2 regions of the Roseateles aquae genome follow, and region 2 is predicted to be linked to the other one. Evidence: predicted binding sites of a transcription regulator. Region 2 holds the regulator's gene; the other holds the start of a gene.
What was found. The regulator sigma-54, encoded in region 2, starts transcription at its own class of promoters, with help from an activator protein. The targets are predictions, from matches to a motif close to TGGCANGNAANCTGCTTT.
Positions count from the first base shown of each region.

Region 1: a site for sigma-54 is predicted at 3,025-3,042, ahead of adh (aldehyde dehydrogenase). Genes of this name have one in related genera too.

Region 1 covers NZ_JAVXZY010000005.1:150,562-158,009, reverse strand. The annotation lists gene RQP53_RS13650 (M16 family metallopeptidase) at 1-793, shown strand, start outside; gene RQP53_RS13645 (sigma-54-dependent Fis family transcriptional regulator) at 807-2,825, opposite strand; gene adh (aldehyde dehydrogenase) at 3,101-4,621, shown strand; gene RQP53_RS13635 (DUF695 domain-containing protein) at 4,764-5,225, opposite strand; gene RQP53_RS13630 (hypothetical protein) at 5,519-6,358, opposite strand; gene RQP53_RS13625 (hypothetical protein) at 6,375-6,614, opposite strand; gene RQP53_RS13620 (hypothetical protein) at 6,616-7,317, opposite strand.
Region 2 covers NZ_JAVXZY010000003.1:65,708-73,155, forward strand. The annotation lists gene argS (arginine--tRNA ligase) at 1-182, shown strand, start outside; gene RQP53_RS09120 (SPOR domain-containing protein) at 266-940, shown strand; gene RQP53_RS09125 (thiol:disulfide interchange protein DsbA/DsbL) at 1,036-1,704, shown strand; gene lptA (lipopolysaccharide transport periplasmic protein LptA) at 1,843-2,463, shown strand; gene lptB (LPS export ABC transporter ATP-binding protein) at 2,460-3,236, shown strand; gene RQP53_RS09140 (RNA polymerase factor sigma-54) at 3,249-4,760, shown strand; gene RQP53_RS09145 (LysR family transcriptional regulator) at 4,774-5,727, shown strand; gene RQP53_RS09150 (aminoglycoside phosphotransferase family protein) at 5,743-6,780, opposite strand; gene RQP53_RS09155 (LPS-assembly protein LptD) at 6,989-7,448, shown strand, end outside.

The DNA of each region.
Region 1 (7,448 bases), on a different contig from region 2:
CCTGAGCCCCGAGTTGCTCCGCCAGGCCCATGCCCGCCGCTTCAGGCCCGAGCGCAGCCTGCTGGTCATCAGCGGGCCCCTGCGGCCCGAGCAGGTCTTCAAGCAAGTCGAGACCGCGCTGGGGCGCTGGCAGGCCGAGGGCGAGGCGGCCGCTGAGCCCGCCATGGCGCAGCCGGGCGGCACCGCGCAGCGCCTGCTGCTCGACCGCCCGGGCAGCGTGCAGGCCAGCCTGCGCATCGGCCGGCAGGGCCATGCGGCCAGCGCTGCCGATGAACTGCCGCTGCGACTGGCCAGCACGCTGCTGGGCGGCGGCATCCGCAGCCGCATCACCTGGAAGCTGCGTGAAGAACGCGGCTACACCTACTGGGCCTGGGTGGTGCCGCATTCCTACCGCAGCGGCGGCGCGATCGAGGCCGGCGCCGATGTGCGCAACGAGGTCGCCGGCGCCGCGCTGAAAGACGTGCTGGCCGAGTACCGCCGCCTTGGCGAGGAGCCGGTTGGCGCCGATGAGCTGGACACGACCAAGCGCTATATGGCCGGCGACTACCTGATCACCATGCAGCGCCAGGCCGGCATGACCGCGGCCCTGGCCGAAAACTGGCTGGTCGGCCTGCCGGCCGATTTCCTCGCCAGCTATGTGCAAAGGCTGGCGCCTATCAATGCCGAGCAGTTGCGCGACATCGGCCGCCGCTATTTCGATCCGGCTGGCCAGCACATTGTGGTCGTCGGTGATCGCACGGCCATCGAAGGCCAGCTGCAGGGCCTGGGCGACTTCAGTGTCATGGCCAAGTAGGCCTGTGCCAGGTTCAGCTCGGCGCTGAGGCCGCACCAGCTGCTTCGCGCAACAGCCGGTACAAGGTATTGCGGCTGATGCCCAGCCGCCGCGCGGCCAGCGAGAGATTGCCTTCGCAGGCCTGCACGGTTTGGCGGGCGCGGTGGCGGGCCTGGGCGCGCAGCGGGCCCGCCTCGCCACCCGCTGCCTGGCCCGTGCCATCGATCGACTCCTCGCCCGCACCATCGCGCTCAGCGGCCTCTACACCGGGGGCGGCCGCAGCGGCCATCGCCCTCAGCCCGCGCAGCAGATCGTCGGGCAGGTGGGCGAAGTCGATCTGCGGCTCGTCGTCATCGAGCAGCGCGCAGGCCGTCTGCAGCGCGTTGTGCAGCTGGCGCAGATTGCCCGGCCAGCGGTAGCGCTGCAGCGCCTGCAACAGCTCCGGTGCCAGCTGCAGCGGCCGCGCCGGCTGCAGCTCGGCCAGCATGCGCTCGATCAGCGCCGGTAGGTCCTGGCGCTCGCGCAGTGGCGGCAGGCGCAAAGTCAGGCCGTTCAGGCGGTAGTAGAGATCGGCGCGGAAGCGGCCGGCCTCGACCTCGGCGGCCAGCTCGCGGTGGCTGGCGCAGACCAGGCGAAAGTCCACCGCCACCGCGGCGCCACCGCCCAGCGCCTGCACCTGGCGCTCCTGCAACACGCGCAGCAGCCGGGCCTGCAGGGCCAAGGGCATGTCGCCAATTTCGTCGAGGAAAAGCGTGCCGCCCTCGGCCTCACGGATGCGCCCCGGTGCGCCCTGCCGGGCCGCGCCGGTGAAGGCGCCGGGCCGGTAGCCGAACAGCTCGGCCTCGATCAGCGCCTCGGGCAGCGCCGCGCAGTTCAGCGCCACCAGCGGCCCGCCGGCGCGCGCCGAGCTGGCATGCAGGGCCCGCACGAACAGCTCCTTGCCGACGCCGGACTCGCCCTGCAGCAGCAGCGCAATCGGCTTGTTCATCACCCGCCGGGCGCGCTCCAGCGCCTGGCGCAGGGCCGGATCACCACTGTCCAGCCGGGCCAGGGCATCGGCCGGCGGCGCCAGCACCGCCGCGGAACGAGCCGGCACGGCCGTGCTCGCCGCCAGCAGGCTGCGTCCTGCGTCAACGCGCAGCCACAGCGTGCTGCCGTCGGCACGGCGCAGCAGCCGCGGGGCGCTGCTGGGCCGCCGGCACCAGTCGGCCAGCTGATCGAGTTGCAGCGGCAGCAGCTGCTCGATCCGGCAGGCACCGATGGCCGACCAGCCCAGGCCCAGCATCTGCAGCGCGGCCGCATTGGCGCCGATCAGCCAGCCCTCGTCGGACAAGGCCAGCAGCCCCTCGGCGCAGGAGCCTATGCCTTCGGCCTGGCCATGCAGATGCAGGCGCAGGCCGGCGCCATGGCGGTGCTCGAACAGGCGCTGTTCGATCATGCCGGCGGCGGTGCGCACCAGGGCCAGCGTGTGGCGGTGGTAGCTGCGCTGCTCGCCGGAGATGTCCAGCGCACCGAGCACGCGGCCGCTGGGGTCGAGGATGGGTGCGGCCGTGCAGGTCAGAAAGCCGTTGCGCTCGAGGTAGTGCTCGCCGCCGTGGACGACCACCGGCGCCGCGTCGGCCAGCGCCGTACCGATGGCATTGGTGCCCCGCCACTGCTCATGCCAGCTGGCGCCGGGACGCAGGGCAACGCGCTGGGCGCGGTCGAGAAAGCTGGCATCACCCAGCGCCTGCAGCAGCAGGCCCTCGGCATCAGCCAGGATCACCATGCTGTCGGTCTCGGCCGTCTGGCGGAACAGGTGCTCCATCACCGGCCGCGCATGGGCGACCAGCTCGCGCTGCTGCTCTAGCGCTCGCGCCAGCTGCGCGCCCGACGCATGCGGCGCGCCTGGCGGGCGCCCCTCAGGCCTGAGCCCATAGGCCTGGCTGCGCTGCCAGCTGTTCAGCAAGGCGGGCGCAATCAAACCGTCGGCCACCTGGCCGGCGTCCAGCAGCGCGCGCCGGGCCTCGCGCAGCCGCGCACTGCGCTCGATTCGGGACGGCAGAGCCTGCATCAACTGTGTCTCCATCGGTCTTCTGAGGCGCAGCGTAGCCATGGACTCAAACGCTGCAAGCACTTCAACCGCCGCTGCGCCAGCACTGTTCATTTTCGGAACAGCTGTTCAGCACCACACTGCGCCAGCGGCACAGTCTGCGCCGCCGAACTGACCGCGGACTTGCGCCAAAACCGCAGCGCCGCGCTCAAACCAAGGCTGGCACGGGCCATGCAATAGCCGCAATGAGCCTACAGGGTTCAGTCGATGCCAAACACTCAAACAGGAGACACACCATGCTTTACGCAGCCCCGAACACCGCCGGCGCACCGGTCGAATTCAAGCGCCGTTACGACAACTTCATCGGCGGCAAGTTCGTGCCGCCGGTCAAGGGTCAGTACTTTGACGTCCTCACGCCCATCACCGGCCAGCCCTACACCCAGGCGGCCCGCTCCGGCGCCGAAGACATCGAGCTGGCCCTGGACGCCGCCCATGCCGCCGCCGATGCCTGGGGCCGCACCGCGCCGGCCGAACGCGCGAACCTCTTGCTGAAGATTGCCGACCGGCTTGAGCAACACCTGGAAAAGCTGGCCTATGCCGAGACGGTGGACAACGGCAAGCCGATGCGCGAGACGCTGAATGCCGATATCCCCTTGACCATCGACCATTTCCGTTATTTCGCCGGCTGCCTGCGCGCGCAGGAAGGCGCTTTAAGCCAGATCGATGAGCAGACCATCGCCTACCACTTCCACGAGCCGCTGGGCGTGGTCGGCCAGATCATCCCCTGGAACTTCCCTATCCTGATGGCGGCCTGGAAGCTGGCGCCGGCGATAGGCGCGGGCAACTGCGTGGTGCTGAAGCCGGCGGAATCGACGCCCGTCAGCATCATGGTGATGGTGGAGCTGATTGCCGACCTGCTGCCGCCCGGCGTGCTGAACATCGTCAACGGCTACGGCCGCGAGGCCGGCATGCCCTTGGCCGAGAGCAAGCGCATTGCCAAGATCGCCTTCACCGGCAGCACCGCCACCGGCCGCGTGATCGCCCAGGCCGCCGCCGGCAACCTGATCCCGGCCACGCTGGAGCTGGGTGGCAAGAGCCCCAACATCTTCTTCGAGGACATTGCCGACGCCGACGACGCCTTCTTCGACAAGGCCATCGAAGGCCTGGTGCTGTTCGCCTTCAACCAGGGCGAGGTCTGCACCTGCCCCTCGCGGGCGCTGATCCAGGAATCGATCTACGACCGCTTCATGGCCCGCGCACTGAGCCGCATCCAGGCCATCAAGCAAGGCAGCCCGCTGGACACCGACACCATGATGGGCGCCCAGGCCTCGGCCCTGCAGATGGACAAGATCCTCTCCTACCTCGAACTCGGCAAGGCCGAGGGCGCGCAATGCCTGATCGGCGGCGGCCGGGCCGAGCTCGGCGGCGAACTGGCGGGCGGCTACTACATCCAGCCGACGCTGTTCAAGGGCCACAACCAGATGCGCATCTTCCGCGAAGAGATCTTCGGCCCGGTGCTGGCGGTGACCACCTTCAAGACCGAGGCCGAGGCGCTGCAGATCGCCAACGACACGCCCTACGGCCTGGGCGCCGGCGTCTGGAGCCGCGACGGCAGCCGCGCCTACCGCATGGGTCGCGCGATCAAGGCCGGCCGCGTCTGGACCAACTGCTACCACGCCTACCCGGCCCATGCCACCTTCGGCGGCTACAAGGAATCCGGCATCGGCCGCGAGACCCACAAGATGATGCTGGACCACTACCAGCAGACCAAGAACCTGCTGGTCAGCTACTCGCCGAACAAGCTGGGATTCTTCTGAGCGAGGCGCAACAGCCCGGCGATGGGCACTGGTGGCCAGCGGCGGAACAAGGCAGCTGGCCACGCAGTTTTTCGATCAGCGGGCATGCACCCGGCTGACAGCTCCCCGCAGCCAAGTTGCCATGCTGATCAGCAAGCCATCGTCAGGCCGGCATCTCCGAGTTGCCCGGCGACGGGTATAGATCGGCGATCAGGTCTTGAAGCTCTGACCACGAAGCATCTTCGTAAAACCTGATGTCGATGGGGTAGCGGGGGTGATCGGCGAGTTGCGCGTTCAGCTCAGCCATGAAGGCGTCCCTATCGGCGATGTACAGGACGAACTCGCGAAGATCGTTGCCAATGCGGCGGTAGGCCTCTGCGCAAAACCCTGGCCGCTGCAGGTCCGACAGCACCTGATCCAGCGCCTGCATGCTGGCGTTGACTTCGGGCGCTGGCATCCCGTTACGGCTGGCGCCGTCGTATCGCCAGGCAATGACTGTCAACCAGGGAAGCGGCAAACGTTGCGCTTGCGGTGGCAGTTCCGGCACCAAGGTCCAGAGAATCGGTTTGCCGTCCTTCAGCGTCTGAAAGATCTTTCCCGTCATTTCATCGCTGGCTGGATTCATGGGCATGTCCTGCATGAGACCTTGATTTTGGCCGCTGGCCACCAAAACGCCCACACAGCGTTTTGCCGTCAAGTCGGCACGCACCCAGATGCGCGGGCCAGTTTCGCCAGCGGCGTAGCCCGCCGTTCAACAGTGGCTCGCCCCGTTAAGCGCCGGCTTCGCAGGCCAGGAATGGCTGCGCTTGAAGTGTCGCGCGGGTCAAACGACCCGCCCTACCAAACTGCCATTTGCAGATCGGCGTATTTGAGGAGTTCGGCTGTGGTTGGGGGGGGTGGTCATGGTTGTGTGCTCCCTTAGTTCAATGGTTTGAGGGTTTTTTCGACGAAGCGCAGCGTCTGGTAACGCTGCACACCTGATTGGTTCTTAACTGGTCTAGTTGGGTAATCGCTGTCGAAGGCCGGGCATGCGTTGTCGGCAGCGAAGGTCCACGGTTGGCGTCCGCCAGCGCGACTTCCCTGAGCCCAATCGACCATGTAGCCGATACGCTCGGCAATGACCTCTTGGGTTTGGAGATCGATGACTTTGAGCGAACTGCCGGCGATCCAGTGCTCGCGCTCTTCGTGCGTGGAGATGTCTTCAAACTTCACGCCGTAGCGAGCGGTGCGCTGTGGGATGGGCGTCTTATCCAGCACAAAGCGGGTGTAGCCCTTCAGGTAGCTCTTGTCCGTCTGCCAGGGTTCCTCTACACGGCCGGTGTAGCGGTAGAGCTTGCCGTCCTCGGGGTCAGAGGCTTCCACGAATCGGTAGCCCTTGTATGGCGGGAAGTTGGCAGGCCACGGCGTCGTGCGGCCAAAGTGATAGCTATTGCGCAGGAACGTCTCCACATAACCATCCCCGGGGAGGTCGTGTCCGTAGGGGTCGCTCAGCCTGAACTGATCCTCAGGCTGCTCGCCCTGGTTCTCGTTTTCCTTGCGGGTTCGCACATTCACCAGATACACCCCCTCAACGTTTTCCACAGTCTTGTGAATGAACTCTCCCGACTTCTTGCAGCGCTCCTGCCACTTGGCATAGGCGCGCTCACGCTGCTGCTTGGCCTTCCAGTCCCGCCAGGCCGAGGGCCCCATGCAGGAACCCAGCAGTGCCAGAATCGCGGCGCTAACGAGTGCCTGGCGCTTCCAACGTTGCGCTACCAAGGGGCGCTTGCTTGTTTCACGCGGCATCGGCATCAGAGACGTAGGCCAGGTTCGTTACAGGCGCAACCTGCCTTTCAACAGCGGCCCGCCCCTTTTGAGCGACGGCTTCGCAGGCCAGGAATGGCTGCATTTGAAGTGTCGCGCGGGTCAAACGACCCGCCCTACCAAAGTTTTGATTGGTCTCCGTGGAAGCCACCGCGGTGTTCAGCATGGTGGTCAGTTGGGACAATTCGTCGGAAGTAAGAAATACAGGCATGTCAGACCTTCTGGGTCAAATTTAGAACTCTGATCACTTCATCAAACAACTCGGGCCAGTCTTCGCAAACATTGCCCTTGCGAATAAGCACCTCCACAAAGATGCCGTCTCTCCACCAAAATCCAGCGCCGCCTCCTGCTTGCTGGGGATCCTTGAGGTTGAGCTTGCATCCGAGGACCGGTGGTTGCCCCTCTGGGTCACGACGATCCATAGCCACATAGACGGTGTCAGGCGTGCTGAAACGCTCACCGGTGAATTTGTGCAGAGCAAAAAACTCCACCCGATCTAGACCTGGGCGAATGGTTTGGCGATTGACAATTCGGCCGTCACGCTCAGCTGCTTGTATTTCTCTGTACCCAATCGGTTCCGGAGGAATGTCGTACGACCTGATTTGGAGTTGGATGCTCCAGTCTTTGGGGTCGTGCTTGGCGGGGGCTCGTCCGGGCGGCGCTTTACTGGGCCAATAGAACGACATCCCGTAGTCGGAGGAATAGGCAGTAGGCACCTTGAACCACTGGTCATTCCACTTGTGAAGCGTGAATGCGCCAGGCTCTGTATTGACTGGGCGCGCCCCCGGGCAAGCGCTATCGGCGTTGTCCCGACATAGCTCATTCCTTCGCGCATGCTCTGCCTTGAGCCTCGCCTCCTTGGCTGCCAATTCCTCCGCACTTGGCTGACATGCACTCAGTCCAACAGCAATCATGAGCGTCGATAGGCGCAAGCATCTGAGACGCGCCTTCAAACTAGCCCCTCGCAAGAAGCCACTTCGTGTGGTTCGCTTGATGCACTCGAACAGCGTGCTGCAGAAGCCGGAGTTGGTGTTGGGCAGCTGGG
Region 2 (7,448 bases):
TGCGCGATCTGTCGGGCGCCTTCCACAGCTACTACGCTGCCGAGCGCTTCCTGACCGACGATCCGGCCCTGACCCGCGCCCGCATGGCGCTGCTGGCCTCGACCCGCCAGGTGCTGCGCAATGCGTTGGCGCTGCTGGGTGTCAGCGCGCCGGATGTGATGGCGCGCGAACAGGCGGCTTGAGCGTCGCCTCGCGACACTAGAATCCGGCGCATTCAAGGCGGTGCCGATGTCGGCGCCGACCTTGCCTCATTTGTGGAGATGGCATGGCTCAGGGTGGCGACAAGCAACGTGGTGGTTTTGTCTTGGGGCTGATCGTCGGCCTGCTGCTGGGCCTGGCCATTGCGCTGGGCGTGGCGCTGTACATCACCAAGGTGCCGATTCCCTTCATCAACAAGGTGCCGCAGCGCACCGCCGAGCAGGACGCCGAAGAGGCCGCCCGCAACAAGAACTGGGATCCCAATGCCCCGCTGGCCGGCAAGGCCGCGGTGAAGGCCGCCAGCGGCGTGGTCAGCCCGGCGCCGGGCGGCGAGGCGGCTGCGCCGAGTGCGCCGGCCAAGCCGGAAACCAAGGCGGACGTCAAAGCAGAGGTCAAGGCGGAAGCCAAGCCCGAGGCCAAGGCCGAGGTCAAACCAGAAGCCAAAGCTGAGGTGAAGGCCGACGCCAAGCCTGCTGCCAAGGCCGCCAGCGCGCCGCCGGCCGATCCCAATCTCTACTTCATCCAGGCCGGTGCCTACACCAAGCCGGAAGACGCCGAGCAGCAGCGTGCCAAGCTGGCCATCCAGGGCTTTGCCGCCAAGGTGTTCGAGAAGGAACAGAGCGGCCGCACCGTCTACCGCGTGCGGCTGGGTCCCATCGATGCCCGCGACGAGGCCGAGGCGCTGCAGCACAAGCTGGAAGCCGCTGGCATTGAAGCGAATCTGGTGCCCATGAAGCGTTGAGCCGCGCCGGGCGCGCCCGGCCAAGATCGCTTAGCATCCCTGCCGGGCGGCCATCGTTGGCCCAGCCAGGAAAACGAGTCAGTCAAGGAATGAGCATGAAGCGTCGTGAGTTCTCGGCCCAGCTGGGCCTGTCCACCCTGGGTCTGCTGGCGGCGTCCGGTGGCGCGCAGGCGCAAGGAGGCTTTGTTGAAGGCCAGCATTACCAGCGCCTGGGCCAGCCGCTGCCGAGCACGCCGGGCAAGATCGAGGTCGTCGAGTTCTTCTGGTACGGCTGCCCGCACTGCTTTGCCTTTGAGCCGGAGATCTCGGCTTGGGCCAAACAGCTGCCGGCCGACGTCAGCTTCCGCCAGGTGCATGTCAGCTTCCGCGCCAATGTGGCCTTCCACCAGAAGGTGTTTTTTGCGCTGGAAGCGATGGGCAAGGAAGCGCAGGTTCACACCGCCATCTTTGACGCCATCCATCGCTACGGCCAGAGCCTGGACGATGTGAAGACCGTGGCCGGCTTTGTCGCCAAGCTCGGCGTGGACCCGGCCAAGTTCGAAGAAAGCTTCAACTCCTTTACTGTGAACACGAAGTGCATGCAGGCCAAGAAGCTGTCGGAAGACTACCGGATCGACGGTGTGCCGGCACTGGGCGTGGCGGGCCGTTTCTTGACCTCGCCGGCGATGTCCTCGGCCGGCCTGCGCATCAGCGAAGTTGAATCCGGCAAGCGCGCGCTGCAGGTGGTCGACACGCTGATTCAGCGCATTCGCAAGGGCGGCTGATCGCCGGGCAGGGCGCCAGCCGGATCGGGGAAAGGCGCCCTTCTTCACATGGCAATGGAAGATGGTGGCGTGGCCCCCTGTTCGGCGGGTCTCGCCGGCACTTTGGCATGGCAGAATGGCCTGCAAGAACTGTGCCGTATGAAATCCAACCAGACCCTTCTCCCCACGCTAGCGCTGCTGGCCTGCCTGTTGCTGGCCATGCCGGCGCATGCCGAGCGCGCTGATGCGCAGAAGCCGCTCAACATCAGCTCCGACAAGGGCGGGCGGGTCGATGTGGTCAAGCAGCGTACCGAGTTCAACGGCAACGTCATCCTCAGCAAGGGCACCATGCTGCTGAAGGCCGAACGGCTGGATGTCCGCGAGGCCAGTGACGGCTTCTTCCAGGCCTACGCCAGCGGCGAGGCGGGCAAGCCGGTCAGCTTCCGTCAGGCCCGAGATGTTCCAGGTGAGGCCATCGAGGGCCATGCCGAACAGCTCGAGTACGACACCCGCTCCGACACCATCCGCTTTGTTGGCAATGCGGTCGTGCGCCGCACGCGCAGCGGAGCGGTGGCCGATGAAGTCACCGGCGCCGTCATCCTCTACGACAACCGCACCGAGGTGTTCAGCGTCGAGGGCGGCCAGACCTCGCCGCACCCGAACGGCCGGGTGCGCGTGGTGCTGATGCCGCGTGGCGCCTCGGCGCCCGAGGCCGCGGCCAGCGCACCGCCGCTGACGCTGCAGCCCAGCACCGTGCTGCAGCCGCGCAAGCCCTCATGAACAGCCAGGTGCCAGCGCTGGAGGCGGGCGCGCGCAGCCGCCTGGAGGCCGAGGGCCTGCAGAAGCACTACGGCATGCGCCGCGTCGTCAAGGACGTGCACCTGGATGTGCACAGCGGCGAGGTGGTCGGCCTCTTGGGCCCGAATGGCGCCGGCAAGACGACCAGCTTCTACATGATCGTCGGGCTGGTGCGTGCCGATGCCGGCGAGATCCGCATCGATGGTCAGCCGGTGCAGCGCCTGCCTATTCACCAGCGTGCGCGGCTCGGCCTGAGCTATCTGCCGCAGGAAGCGTCGATCTTTCGCAAGCTCAATGTCGAGGAAAACATCCGCGCCGTGCTGGAGCTGCAGCTCGATGAGCAGGGCCGGGCCTGGCCCAATGCCCGTGTCGATGAGGCGCTGGAACAGCTGCTGCAGGACCTCAGCATCGAGAAGCTGCGCGACAGCCCGGCGCCGGCCTTGTCAGGCGGTGAACGTCGGCGTGTCGAGATCGCCCGTGCACTGGCCACGCAGCCGCGCTTCATCCTGCTGGACGAGCCCTTTGCCGGTGTCGACCCGATCGCGGTGCTGGAGATCCAGCGCATCATCGGTTTCCTGAAGGCGCGCGGCATCGGCGTGCTGATCACCGATCACAACGTCCGCGAGACGCTGGGCATTTGCGACCGCGCCTACATCATCAGCGAGGGCACGGTGTTGGCCGAAGGCCGGCCGGCCGAGATCGTCGACAACCCCGATGTGCGCAAGGTCTACCTGGGCGAACACTTCCGCATGTAGGCGGCTCGGACGATGAAGCCCTCACTGCAGGTACGCCTTTCCCAGCATCTGTCGCTGACGCCGCAGCTGCAACAGTCGATCCGCCTGCTGCAGCTCTCCACGCTGGAGCTGCATCAGGAAGTCGAGCAGATGCTGGCGCAGAACCCGCTGCTGGAGACCGACGAGGAATTCGCCGAGGCGCCGCAGCTGGAGCCGGCCGAGCGCTTGTCGGCCAGTCAGCGCGACGAGGCGGCCAGCAGCGCCGAGGCGGCCGGCGATGGCGAGGCGGTGGCCGAGATCCGTGCCGATGACTTCGGCACGACCGAGCGCGAAGACTGGGAAAACGGCACCGAGGGCGACGACTTCGACGGCATCCGCGAACTGCCCAGCAACAGCGGCGGTACTGCGCCCGATGACGACAGCGATTACAGCGACCGTGAATCGGCCGAGATCAGCCTGCAGGAGCATCTGAACGCGCAGATGGCCGGCATGGGCTTGAGCGACGAGGACCGTGCGGCGCTGCATGTGCTGATCGAATCGTTGAACGAGGATGGCTATCTCGAAGACAGCCTGGAAGAGATTGCGGCGGCGCTGTCGGCTGGCGCCGAGGCTGAGCAGGCCGAGGAGCTGCTCAGCCTGCTGCGCTGCGCACTGAAGTGGCTGCAGAGCATGGAGCCCGCTGGTGTGGGCGCCCGCGATCTTTCGGAATGCCTGGTCTTGCAGCTGCGGGCGCTGCCGCGCAGCCAGGCCCAGGTGGTCGCCATCCTGATCTGCAAGCAGCATCTGGAGCTGCTGGCCAAGCGTGACAGCCGCAAGCTGATGGCCCTGACCGGCGCCGACGAGGCGCTGCTGCGCGAGGCGCAGGCGCTGATCGGGCGGCTGGAGCCCAAGCCGGGCCGCCGCTTCGCGCGCAATGTGGCGCAGGCGGTGGTGCCCGATGTGATCGTGCAGAAGGCCGGCCGCGGCTTTCGGGTGATGATCAATCCGGATGTGGCGCCCAAGCTGCGCATCAACGAGCTCTATGCCCAGGCGCTGCGCGCCACCCGCGGTGGTGTCAGCAATTCGCCGCTGGGCACGCAGTTGCAGGAGGCGCGCTGGTTCATCAAGAATATCCAGCAGCGCTTTGACACCATATTGCGCGTCTCCGAGGCCATCGTCGATCGTCAGCGCGGTTTCTTTACCCATGGCGAGCTGGCGATGAAACCGCTGGTGCTGCGCGAGATTGCCGATGAGCTCGGCTTGCATGAATCGACGATTTCGCGGGTGACCACGGCCAAGTACATGGCCACGCCCTGGGGTACGTTCGAGCTGAAGTATTTCTTTGGCTCGGGCCTGAATACCGAGTCGGGCGGCAATGCATCCAGCACGGCGGTGCGGGCCTTGATCAAGCAGTTCGTCGCGGCCGAGGACGCCAAGAAGCCGCTGTCGGACAGCCAGCTCTCGAGCATGCTGGAAGAGCAGGGCATCCAGGTGGCGCGGCGCACGGTGGCCAAGTACCGCGAGGCGCTGAAGATCGCGCCGGCCAATCTGCGCAAGACGATCTGAAGGGAGCCTTCTGATGGACCAGCTGCGGGCCATGCGCACCTTTGCGCGAGTGATTGACGAGGGCAGTTTTGCTGGCGCCGCCCGCGCGCTGGATCTGGCGCCAGCGGTTGTGACCCGTTTGGTCGCGGAGCTGGAAGAGCATCTGGGAGCGCGGCTGCTCAATCGCACGACACGCAAGCTGGCCCTGACCGATGTCGGCGAAGCCTACCTGGAGCGGGCGCGGCGCATCATTGCCGATGTCGAGGAGGCCGAGGCCTTGGCGTCGGCGTCAACCAATGACCCGCGCGGCCATCTGCGCGTGCTGGTGCCACCCGCCATTGCCGTGCATCAGCTCTCCAAGCACCTGCCGCGCTTTCGCCAGCAGTACCCGCACATCACCCTCGAGCTGCATGCGCCGGGTCCGGTGGCGACGATGGACGAGGCCTTCGACATCACCATCCTCAGTTCTCGCCACCCGCTCGAAGGCGACTTCGTGGCCCGGCGTCTGGCGCGTACCGAGGTCATCATGTGCGCCTCGCCAGACTACCTGGATCGATGCGGGCGCCCGGCGCACCCACGAGACCTCAGGGGGCATGACTCGATCCGGCCCTCGATCCCCGAGTTGCAGCGCGGCATCGTCTTTGTTCGTGGCGGACTGGGCGAAGGCACGGTTCACGAGACCTTCAGCGGTGTGCCCGATCGGGCGGTGTTGAGCACCTCATCGATCGACACCAATTACGCGGCGACCTTGCATGGCCTGGGCATCGCCGGCCTGCCGACCTTTGTGATCGGCGACGCGCTGCTGGAAGGGGCGCTGGAGCGCGTGCTACCGGAGTGGCGCCTGTTCAGCTTCACGATCTGGGCCACGATGCCGACCCGCAAGTTCATGCCGGCGCGAACGCGCGCCTTCCTGGAGTTTTTGCTGCAGGTCTTTGGCGGCGAAGACCACGACCCCTGGCTCTTGGCGGCTGGTTGTGTGACGCGCTGAATGCGCGCTCGCGCTTCAGCGCAGATTGAAGCCGGTCTGCACCAGCGAGCCGCGCAGCTTCTCCAGCAGCCGGGTCAGTGGCGAGAGTTCGATATAGCGGGTGCTGACCTTGATTGCGTAGGCGAAGAAGCGCGGCAGGTCCTCCGCATAGCGGGGCTTGCCATCGCGGTGCTTGAGCCGGCAGTAGATGCCCAGCACCTTCAGATGGCGCTGCAGGCCGGTCCATTCGAGCTGGCGCCAGAACTCACCGAAATCGTCGCCCACCGGCAGGCCCAGCTTGCGCGCCTGCTCCCAGTAGCGAATCGCCCAGTCCAGCTCGCGTTCCTCATCCCAGGAGATGAAGGCATCGCGCAGCAGCGAGACCAGGTCGTAGCTGATCGGGCCGCAGACGGCATCCTGGAAGTCGAGGATGCCGGGACCATCGGCGCAGACCATCAGATTGCGCGGCATGAAGTCGCGGTGCATGGCCAGCTGAGGCTGACTCAGCATGTTTGTCACCAGCAGATCGCAGGTGCGCTGCCACCACTGCAGCTCGACACCGTCCCAGCGCTGGCCGTGCTCGCGCTCGACACACCAGTCGATGAAGATCTGCAGCTCACGGCGCACAAAGGCCTCGTCGTAGACCGGCAACTGGGACGCATCGGCGCGCGACTGCCACTGCAGCAGCGCCGCGATGGCGGCGCGCATCAGCCGGTCGGCCTCGACCGGGCTGGCCTGCTGCAAGGCCTGCAGATAGGTCTGCCGGCCAAGGTCCTCAATCAGGGCAAAACCCTGTTCGGCGTCGGCGGCCAGCACGGCTGGCGCATGCAAATCGCAGGCCTGCAGCTGCGCGGCGACGGCAAGAAAGGGCTTGAGCTGATTGGGCTGCGCCGGGTCGTCCATGATGATGCGACTGCCCTGCTCGGACTGGCAGCGCAGATAGCGGCGCGAGCTGGCGTCGTTATTGGCCAGCTCAAGGCTGCTGGCGTCAAGTCCGTGCAGATTGACCAGGCTGCTGAACCAAGTCTGGAAGCGGGCGGCGCGAGCCGGGTCGGCCCATTCGATGGCGGTCATATCAGCCTATGTGGGTTGGCAGGCCAGGCGTCCCTTGGCAGGGCGGGCGCTATGCGGATCGTGATGGCCCATGGCCTCATGGATAATGAATTCTACAAAGCGCCAGTCCGTCCCGGGCCCTGGTGCCCGAACCCGCTCCGACGCCGTGCCGCGCCCCACACTCCCTTCTTACTCATTGCCCCGTCCTGCTGCTGTGCGATTGACGCTGTTGGCTGCACTCTTGGGCGCAGCGTTGGGCGCCGAGGCGCAGCTTGGCGGCCCGCCAACAGACAGTGTGGCGCAGAAGCTGCGGCCTACTCGCCAGCTGTCGCTCACACGTCGCCAGGGTGAGCAGGCCGCGATGATCATCAGTGCCGAGCACCTGAGCAGCCGAGTCGATCAGGAAACCGAGGCCAGTGGCCAGGCGGAACTGCGGATGGGGGATACCCTGTTGCGTGCCGAGCGCCTGCGTTATGTTCCCGCCCGTGATCTGGCCAGCGCCGAGGGTGGGGTCGAGATCAGCCGCAACGGCAACACCGTGCGTGGCCCCAGCCTTCAGCTCTTTGTTGAGCGATTTGAGGGGGAACTGCTCCAGCCGAACTACTTCTTCGCCCAGACCGGTGGCTCGGGCCATGCGACACGGTTGCGTTTTCTCGGCGAGTCTCGTTTGCTGGCCGAGCAGGCGACGT